DNA from 2 places in the Thalassotalea psychrophila genome. Region 1 is predicted to be linked to the other one. Evidence: riboswitches for the same ligand, from Rfam matches in the RefSeq annotation. Region 1 holds a riboswitch; the other holds the start of a gene.
The links. A riboswitch is a leader RNA that binds a small molecule or an ion and turns the genes downstream of it on or off. The one in region 1 is predicted to bind lysine.
Positions count from the first base shown of each region.

Region 2: it holds a riboswitch for lysine, as region 1 does, so the genes downstream of both, lysC (lysine-sensitive aspartokinase 3) here and dapA (4-hydroxy-tetrahydrodipicolinate synthase) in region 1, are expected to answer to the same signal.

Region 1 is NZ_CP134145.1:3,901,291-3,904,723, forward strand. Features, by position in the region: gene RGQ13_RS16210 (DUF3237 domain-containing protein) at 1-207, opposite strand, end outside; gene dapA (4-hydroxy-tetrahydrodipicolinate synthase) at 479-1,393, opposite strand; lysine riboswitch at 1,526-1,739, opposite strand; gene RGQ13_RS16220 (methyltransferase) at 1,926-2,969, shown strand; gene arcA (two-component system response regulator ArcA) at 3,377-3,433, shown strand, end outside.
Region 2 is NZ_CP134145.1:2,195,298-2,198,730, forward strand. Features, by position in the region: gene elyC (envelope biogenesis factor ElyC) at 39-794, opposite strand; lysine riboswitch at 1,001-1,172, shown strand; gene lysC (lysine-sensitive aspartokinase 3) at 1,433-2,785, shown strand; gene RGQ13_RS08850 (HlyD family secretion protein) at 2,888-3,433, opposite strand, start outside.

The DNA of each region.
Region 1 (3,433 bases):
TGTCGATCCATCTGTAGTTGTCAACCATCCACTGGTCACATTAAAAATAAAGCGGTTTTCATCAACTTTCTGTGCTGGTGCAAGATTGGCCTGATAACTCATTACGTACTCAAGAGTCGGTGCAGATGGACTTTTAGCGAACACATTTTGTACATCATATATAGTTATGACGATTAACGTGAAGCTAACGAACATTAAACGTAGCATCGATATTTCTCCAAGTTCAACCTTCGGACTCGATGTTGCATATTCTTTATCAAAATACTTTCTTCGAGGTTGAAATAATTGAATCACTGTTAATTGAGTTTTAATTCACAATTAACGGTTAGTATAGAATATTTTTCTTTTGCTTTATTTTTAAATAATAAAGTTGTTTCAAATATATAATTACAATCAATCTATGACCGCTATTGGCACAAAGCTGGCCACCTCGCCAGCGTTGAACACTTGTTTTTTGAGCGTTATTCTTTAAGTTTAATTACTTAACCAAACGTAAATTAGTACGGCTTTGGCAAAGCCAATCGGTAATAGCTGAATCTGCTGCTAATATTGCTTTATCTGATTCAAGTTCTAAATGAGTTAGAGGCGCACGTAAAGTTGGCGTATTTAGCACTGCTTGTTTGTGCATTAACACTTTTACAGGAACAGGGTTTGCCACTTCAAACAATGAAGATATAGCGTTATTCCATACAGGAACAAGGTTAGTGCCTTCGCCGGCTAATGATTTTTGCACATATAAATTTGTGGCTTCTGGCCATGCATTAGCACATACAGAAACTAAGCCAATTGCCCCAACAGGAGCTAGATAAGGTATAAGAGTATCTTCGCCAGAAAACATTTTCATTTTTGGCGCAGCGGCTGCATAGGCCAGAAACTCATTAATGTCACCGCTGGCTTCTTTCATCGCCCATAAATTTTCATGTTCTGCTAAGTTTTTAACTGTTTGTGCTGGAATGCTAATACCAGCGCGCGATGGTACGTTGTATAACATACAAGGATATTTTGCTGCATCTAGTAATGCAGTAAACCATTGAGTCTGCCCTATTACACCTGGTTTTGCATAAATAGGTGCAGTTAATAAATAGCTGTGTACGGGTAATTTATTACAAGCGTTAATCCACTCAATTTGATCTGGAAGATTAAATGCCCCTACAGAAACCATTAAAGGTACTGTGGGTTTTAAGTCGCAAACAAACTTTACTATGTTTAATTGTTCACTTTGTCCAATGGCAAGGCCTTCACCTGTACTACCACAGATTAAAATACCATTACCCGCTTGTTGTTGGTCGTCGACAATTTTTGCCAAACAGTCATAGTCTACTGCGCCATCTTGATCAAAAGGCGTAACTAATGCGGTCCATAGGGAAAAATCATTTAGTTGAAACGTTGTCATATTAAATCTCATTACTTATTAATAATATAGCTATTATCAATTTTTATTATTAAGCATATTTATACCGAACACATAATTAGTGGAATTGGTATTAGAGAAAGGGAGAGAGGAATTTGCACAGCTGTAAGTGCAAAAACCAGAAGCTCTCCACTTAAACTTAAACCGCCTACCTTGTTATGGAAGTTGATTATGTGCTGTTAAGTGACAGCCGAAGGGATTCAACCCATTCGTCCGACACAAGTGTTACCTTTTTCACTTATGCCTCGGCGTTAATCCCCCTCATTATCTATCATAGGGATAAGGCCCCTAAAGATAACTACCTGGTTAACGCTCCTCTTCTGAACCCTAAAATTAGGGTCGTTCAATGTTGGCTATTTAATCATCTAGTTAATTCTTTTTCAATGTTTTGGCCCTGAAAAAGTGAATCAATTTGGGAATATGATATATAACTGCGCTGTTTTATGATTATTTCCTTTACTAATCTATGCTTAATTAAGAAAATAGCGTTTAAATATTTAATTGAGTTTACTTAATGTCATTATCCAATCCATCACAACTGTTACTTAGAAACGAAGATTTACTAGAAAGTACCAATCCACTAGTTGTTGGTTGTCCTGATAATGAATTTTTTACTCATCTGCAAAGCGCTGCGCCACAAGCAACTGTTAGCTCCTACAATGTTAATTTTGCAGAATATCAAAGCATCAGCGCAAAACATGGAAGTAAGATCAGCTGTCAATTTAGTGAGCAGTACAAAACAGAACAATCACACGACTTGGTGATTATCTATTTTCCAAAATCGAAAAAAGAATATCAGTTTTTGCTCGCTATGCTGGCACCAACACTAACTGAAAATGCTGTAATTTTAGTAGTTGGTGAAAAAAAGGGTGGTGTTAAGTCGGCTATAAAATTAAGTACTGATTATACTCTCAACTCTAGTAAAGTAGACTCTGCAAGACATTGCTTTTTATTTGACATTACCTTTAATAACCATGTTCCTGAATTTAATTTAGACTCTTGGTATGAACGATTTAGCTTAACTATAAATAATACTGAAATTCAGGTGGCATCATTGCCTGGAGTGTTCAGTAACGGCGAACTAGATAATGGTACTCGTTTATTGTTAGAAAAATTACCCAGCAAAATTTCAGGTAAAGTGTTAGATTTTGGCTGTGGTGCAGGCATTATTGGTTGTTTTGTTAAAAAATTATACCCTAACACTGAAATAGAAATGCTTGATGTAAATGCATTAGCCATTGCTAGTGCGAATAAAACCCTTCAACTAAATAATTTATCGGCAAAGGTTTATGCATCTGATGGGTTATCTAATGTAAGTGGTAAATACAATGCAGTATTATCAAACCCGCCATTCCATCAAGGTATTAAAACTAATTACCATGCAACAGAGCTGTTTTTAAAGAGCATCAAGAAGCACCTGCTAAAAAATGCCACGCTAACAATTGTTGCTAATAATTTTCTAAAGTATGCTCCAATTATTAAAGCAGAGATTAATCAACCTGAATTATTAGCCAATGAAAAAGGGTTTGCCATTCATCATTGCCAACATAAATCTTAGTTGCAGCTTTTAACTAAAGTAACCAACAGCTTAAAAGATCGTTAATTAGAGGTTAATAGCTACAAGCTATTAACCTAAATGCAATCGTATATTTTCCAAATTCATCTATAACTAACCTAAAAAACCCTTGCTGTTTACAATTTGTTGCAAATTCAATTTTTCCACATTCAATTTTGATACATTTATTTAACGTTATATTTCATAAGCTTAAGTCGAAAACAGACTACCTCATTTACATATTTTAACTTACATTTTTACAACAATTTCACCATTGTATACTTGGCCACTTGCTCTATCATATGCAACATATATTTTTGAACAGAAAATTGATTGTCTGAAATAGCAACGTTTTCTGAACAACAAGTAAGCAACCCTTACTTGTTAAAGTTTATTTTAAAGAGGTAGATATGATCAACCAAGCACAAACTAAAATTTTAATCGTTGAAGATGAAGAAGTAACACGT
Region 2 (3,433 bases), 1.7 Mb from region 1:
AACCTGACTCTGACCCTAATTTATTGCCCCTCAGCTTTCTAGCTCTTAACCCACTGCCAAATTAGACCTAAAGTTTCATACCAAAATGATTGGCTTTTTTGTAATTCATTTGCATCGGGAAAATGCTCCTGCCAACTTTTATTTCCAGAAAAGTTTTTTACATAGTAGCCTGTCGGGGCGGCAATTGGCTTAACTCCCTGGTTTTCAAAGTAAGTCATCGAGCGTGGCATATGGTTTGCATTGGTAATTAATACAAAGTTTTTATCTATTAATAATGGCGAAATATAAAGCGCTTCATCTTCCGTATCTTTAGGACGAGATTCGGTTATGATATTGTTGCCATCAAACCCTAGCTCAACTGCTGCTTGTTTTACTTTCTCTGCATTTGAGCTTATATCGTAAATGGCTGCGCCAGAGGTGATCATTATGGCTTCAGGATGCAAATTGGCAATTCTTAACCCTTCGGTCAAACGTTGTAATGAGCATATTTTTAATTCTTGCGTTGCCGCCAGTTTTGTATCGCTCGTATGTCCACAACCTAAAATAACAATGTAATCAAGTTTCTCTGCTATTGGTGTATAAACAGGAAATTGCTGCTCTAAATTTACAATCAATCGATTTGCTACTGGCATATAGGAAAGTAATAGCAGTGCTAGCGTTGCAATACTGAGAACAGCTTTGGCCATAGCCGGTCGGTGTTTAAATAATAATAGGCCAACAAGTAAGGTAATAATTATTATTGGCAGGGGCATTAGTAGCTCGCCAATAATCTTTTTTAAAGTAAACAAATCCACAACAGCATCCCTTTTATATATATTCGCACTATATCTAATCGACTAAATTAATTCCAATAAAGCGTTATTTTTACTGCTTTTTATGGCAAAAACAATCAAACATTAAATATATCTAATTTTTATAAATTTCACTGTTGATTTTGACGTTTAATTACTGTTTAATAGCGGCGTTGATTTAGAGTTATTGCTCAAAAATAACTTTAGACAACACCAGAAGAGGTTGCATTAGCCAGGTAAATAATTTGAGGGGCCACACCCTAAAGACAATTATTGAGGGGGACTAATGCCGAGGATGTTTATTGTAGTGGTAAATAACATTCGGTCATATAAGTTGAATCTTAGTGACTGTCACCATAGTGGTGGAGAGCTTCTGGCTGAAAACGTCAAGATTTCATATCTTTTTCATATCAGTCATGCTCTTCCTGGTACCAAGTTGGTTTATTAACTGCTCATTTTTAATGGTTAAAACGAATAACTACTGCGTTATAAAATTTTAAAGTAGAATAACTACTTACTAAATTTCATGCCTTGTATTTATCCATTTTTCCTCAGGAAAAAGTAGATCATTTAATCAATCAAATTGATACATTATTCATTGTAATGGTAGATTAACCATTGCAAGTTAGGGAGAAGATCCAATGTCAAATATCGCGTTAACTGTAGCCAAGTTCGGTGGAACTAGTGTTGCCGATCATGAAGCTATGCTTCGTTGTGCTCAAATTATTAAATCGCAACCTGAAACTCGTGTTGTGGTAGTGTCTGCTAGTGCCGGTGTTACAAACCATCTAGTAACGTTATCGCAGAAGGTTTTAAGCAATGAAGAGCGCACTGAAATTGTTGAAGCTATTCGACTCATTCAATACAACATTACTCAGAATTTATCAGCAGAAATAGAGTTAAATAGCCAAATTGATGATGTGCTTACGTCATTAACTGAATTAGCAGAACAACAAGATACGCTACAAACGGCAAAAACTGGCGATGCCATTTTAGCTTGTGGTGAACGTATGAGTTCTATCGTATTTGCTGAGGTGCTACGCAGTATAGGTGTAGAAGGCGTTGCCTTTGATGTACGTGATGTCATGCAAACTAACAGTTTATATGGTAAAGCTGTGGTCGATATTGATGCTTTAGCAGCTAATTGTGAGCACAGCTTAACTCCTTTACTTACCGAGCACGTTATTGTTACTCAGGGTTTTATTGGTAAAGATGGCTTAGGTAACACCACAACTTTAGGTCGTGGAGGCTCTGATTACTCTGCGGCATTAATTGCTGAAGCAATTGGTGCAACTGGTTTATCTATTTGGACCGATGTAGTTGGTATTTTTACCACCGATCCTCGTATAGCTAGTTCAGCCCGTGCTATTCCTGAAATTAGTTTTGGTGAAGCTGCGGAAATGGCAACCTTTGGCGCAAAAATATTGCACCCCGCAACCCTAATTCCTGCAATGCGTAGCTCTATTCCTGTCTTTGTTGGTTCAAGCCGAGAGCCAGAAGCCGGCGGAACACAAATTATGCAAGAAGTAGCGTCTAAGCCTACTTACCGCTCAATAGCACTGCGTCGTGAACAAACTCTAGTTACAGTAAAAAGCCCCGCGATGTTACATGCCAGTGGTTTTCTAGCGCAAGTGTTTGGCATATTAGCGAAACATGAGCTGAGTGTTGACTTGATCACTACTTCTGAAATTTCAGTAGCATTAACGTTCGATAACCCGACGGGATCAACGCAAGCATTGATCAATCAAGCGGTTGTCGAAGAATTAGAGCAACTTTGTGAAGTTTCTGTTGAACATGACCTCTGTCTAGTCGCCATTGTTGGTAATGGTTTAGATGCATCGTCAGGCTTAGGAAGTAGCATTTTTAATAATATTGAAGACACAAACATCCGCATGATTTGTCATGGTGCTAGTTCGAATAATTTATGTTTCTTGGTGAATGAAGCAGACGGTAATAACGTAGTAGAAACTCTGCACGATAAGTTATTTGTTTAATTTTTAGAAACGAGAAACGAAGACTGTATTTTCTCCAGTTCTCTGGAATATTCAAAAAGCCAATATCATTGATATTGGCTTTTGATTTTTAATGAAGTTGCTTTATTTAATTGGGTATACGTATTTAAGCCAAGCCATCATTCTAAGTAGAATTCTGCGTACTAATGATACATGCAAAATATCATGCTTATGGTTGATCACTACCGCTTGCCCTTGTACGCCTAATGGCAAGTTATAATTATTCAAATCTTCATCCAACTCAATGATACCAATAACAAAACCACCTTGGCTTATCATACTTGCAGGAATTAGAGTGCCAAAGGCCTGAATTTGCCCCTCAGCCATTGCCGGTAACACAGTAACTAACTTTCCAGTAAATACATGCCCAGGTACAGCATCAAGAATTACTTCTGCAGCTAAACCTTCTTCTAAACGGGGTAAAGAGTTTTGAAAAAACAATCCCGCGATACGGCGTTTCTCTGTTGGAATAAAGCTCATTACAGGAGCAATAGGCAAAGATGATGCCCTAGTGCCGGGCCTTATGCCTACTTGTGTTGGTGTGCCATCAACAGGGGCTTTTACAAAGGTACGGTCATAATCTAATTTAGCTTTATCTTTTGCCGCATGAAGTTGTGCAACCTGAGTATT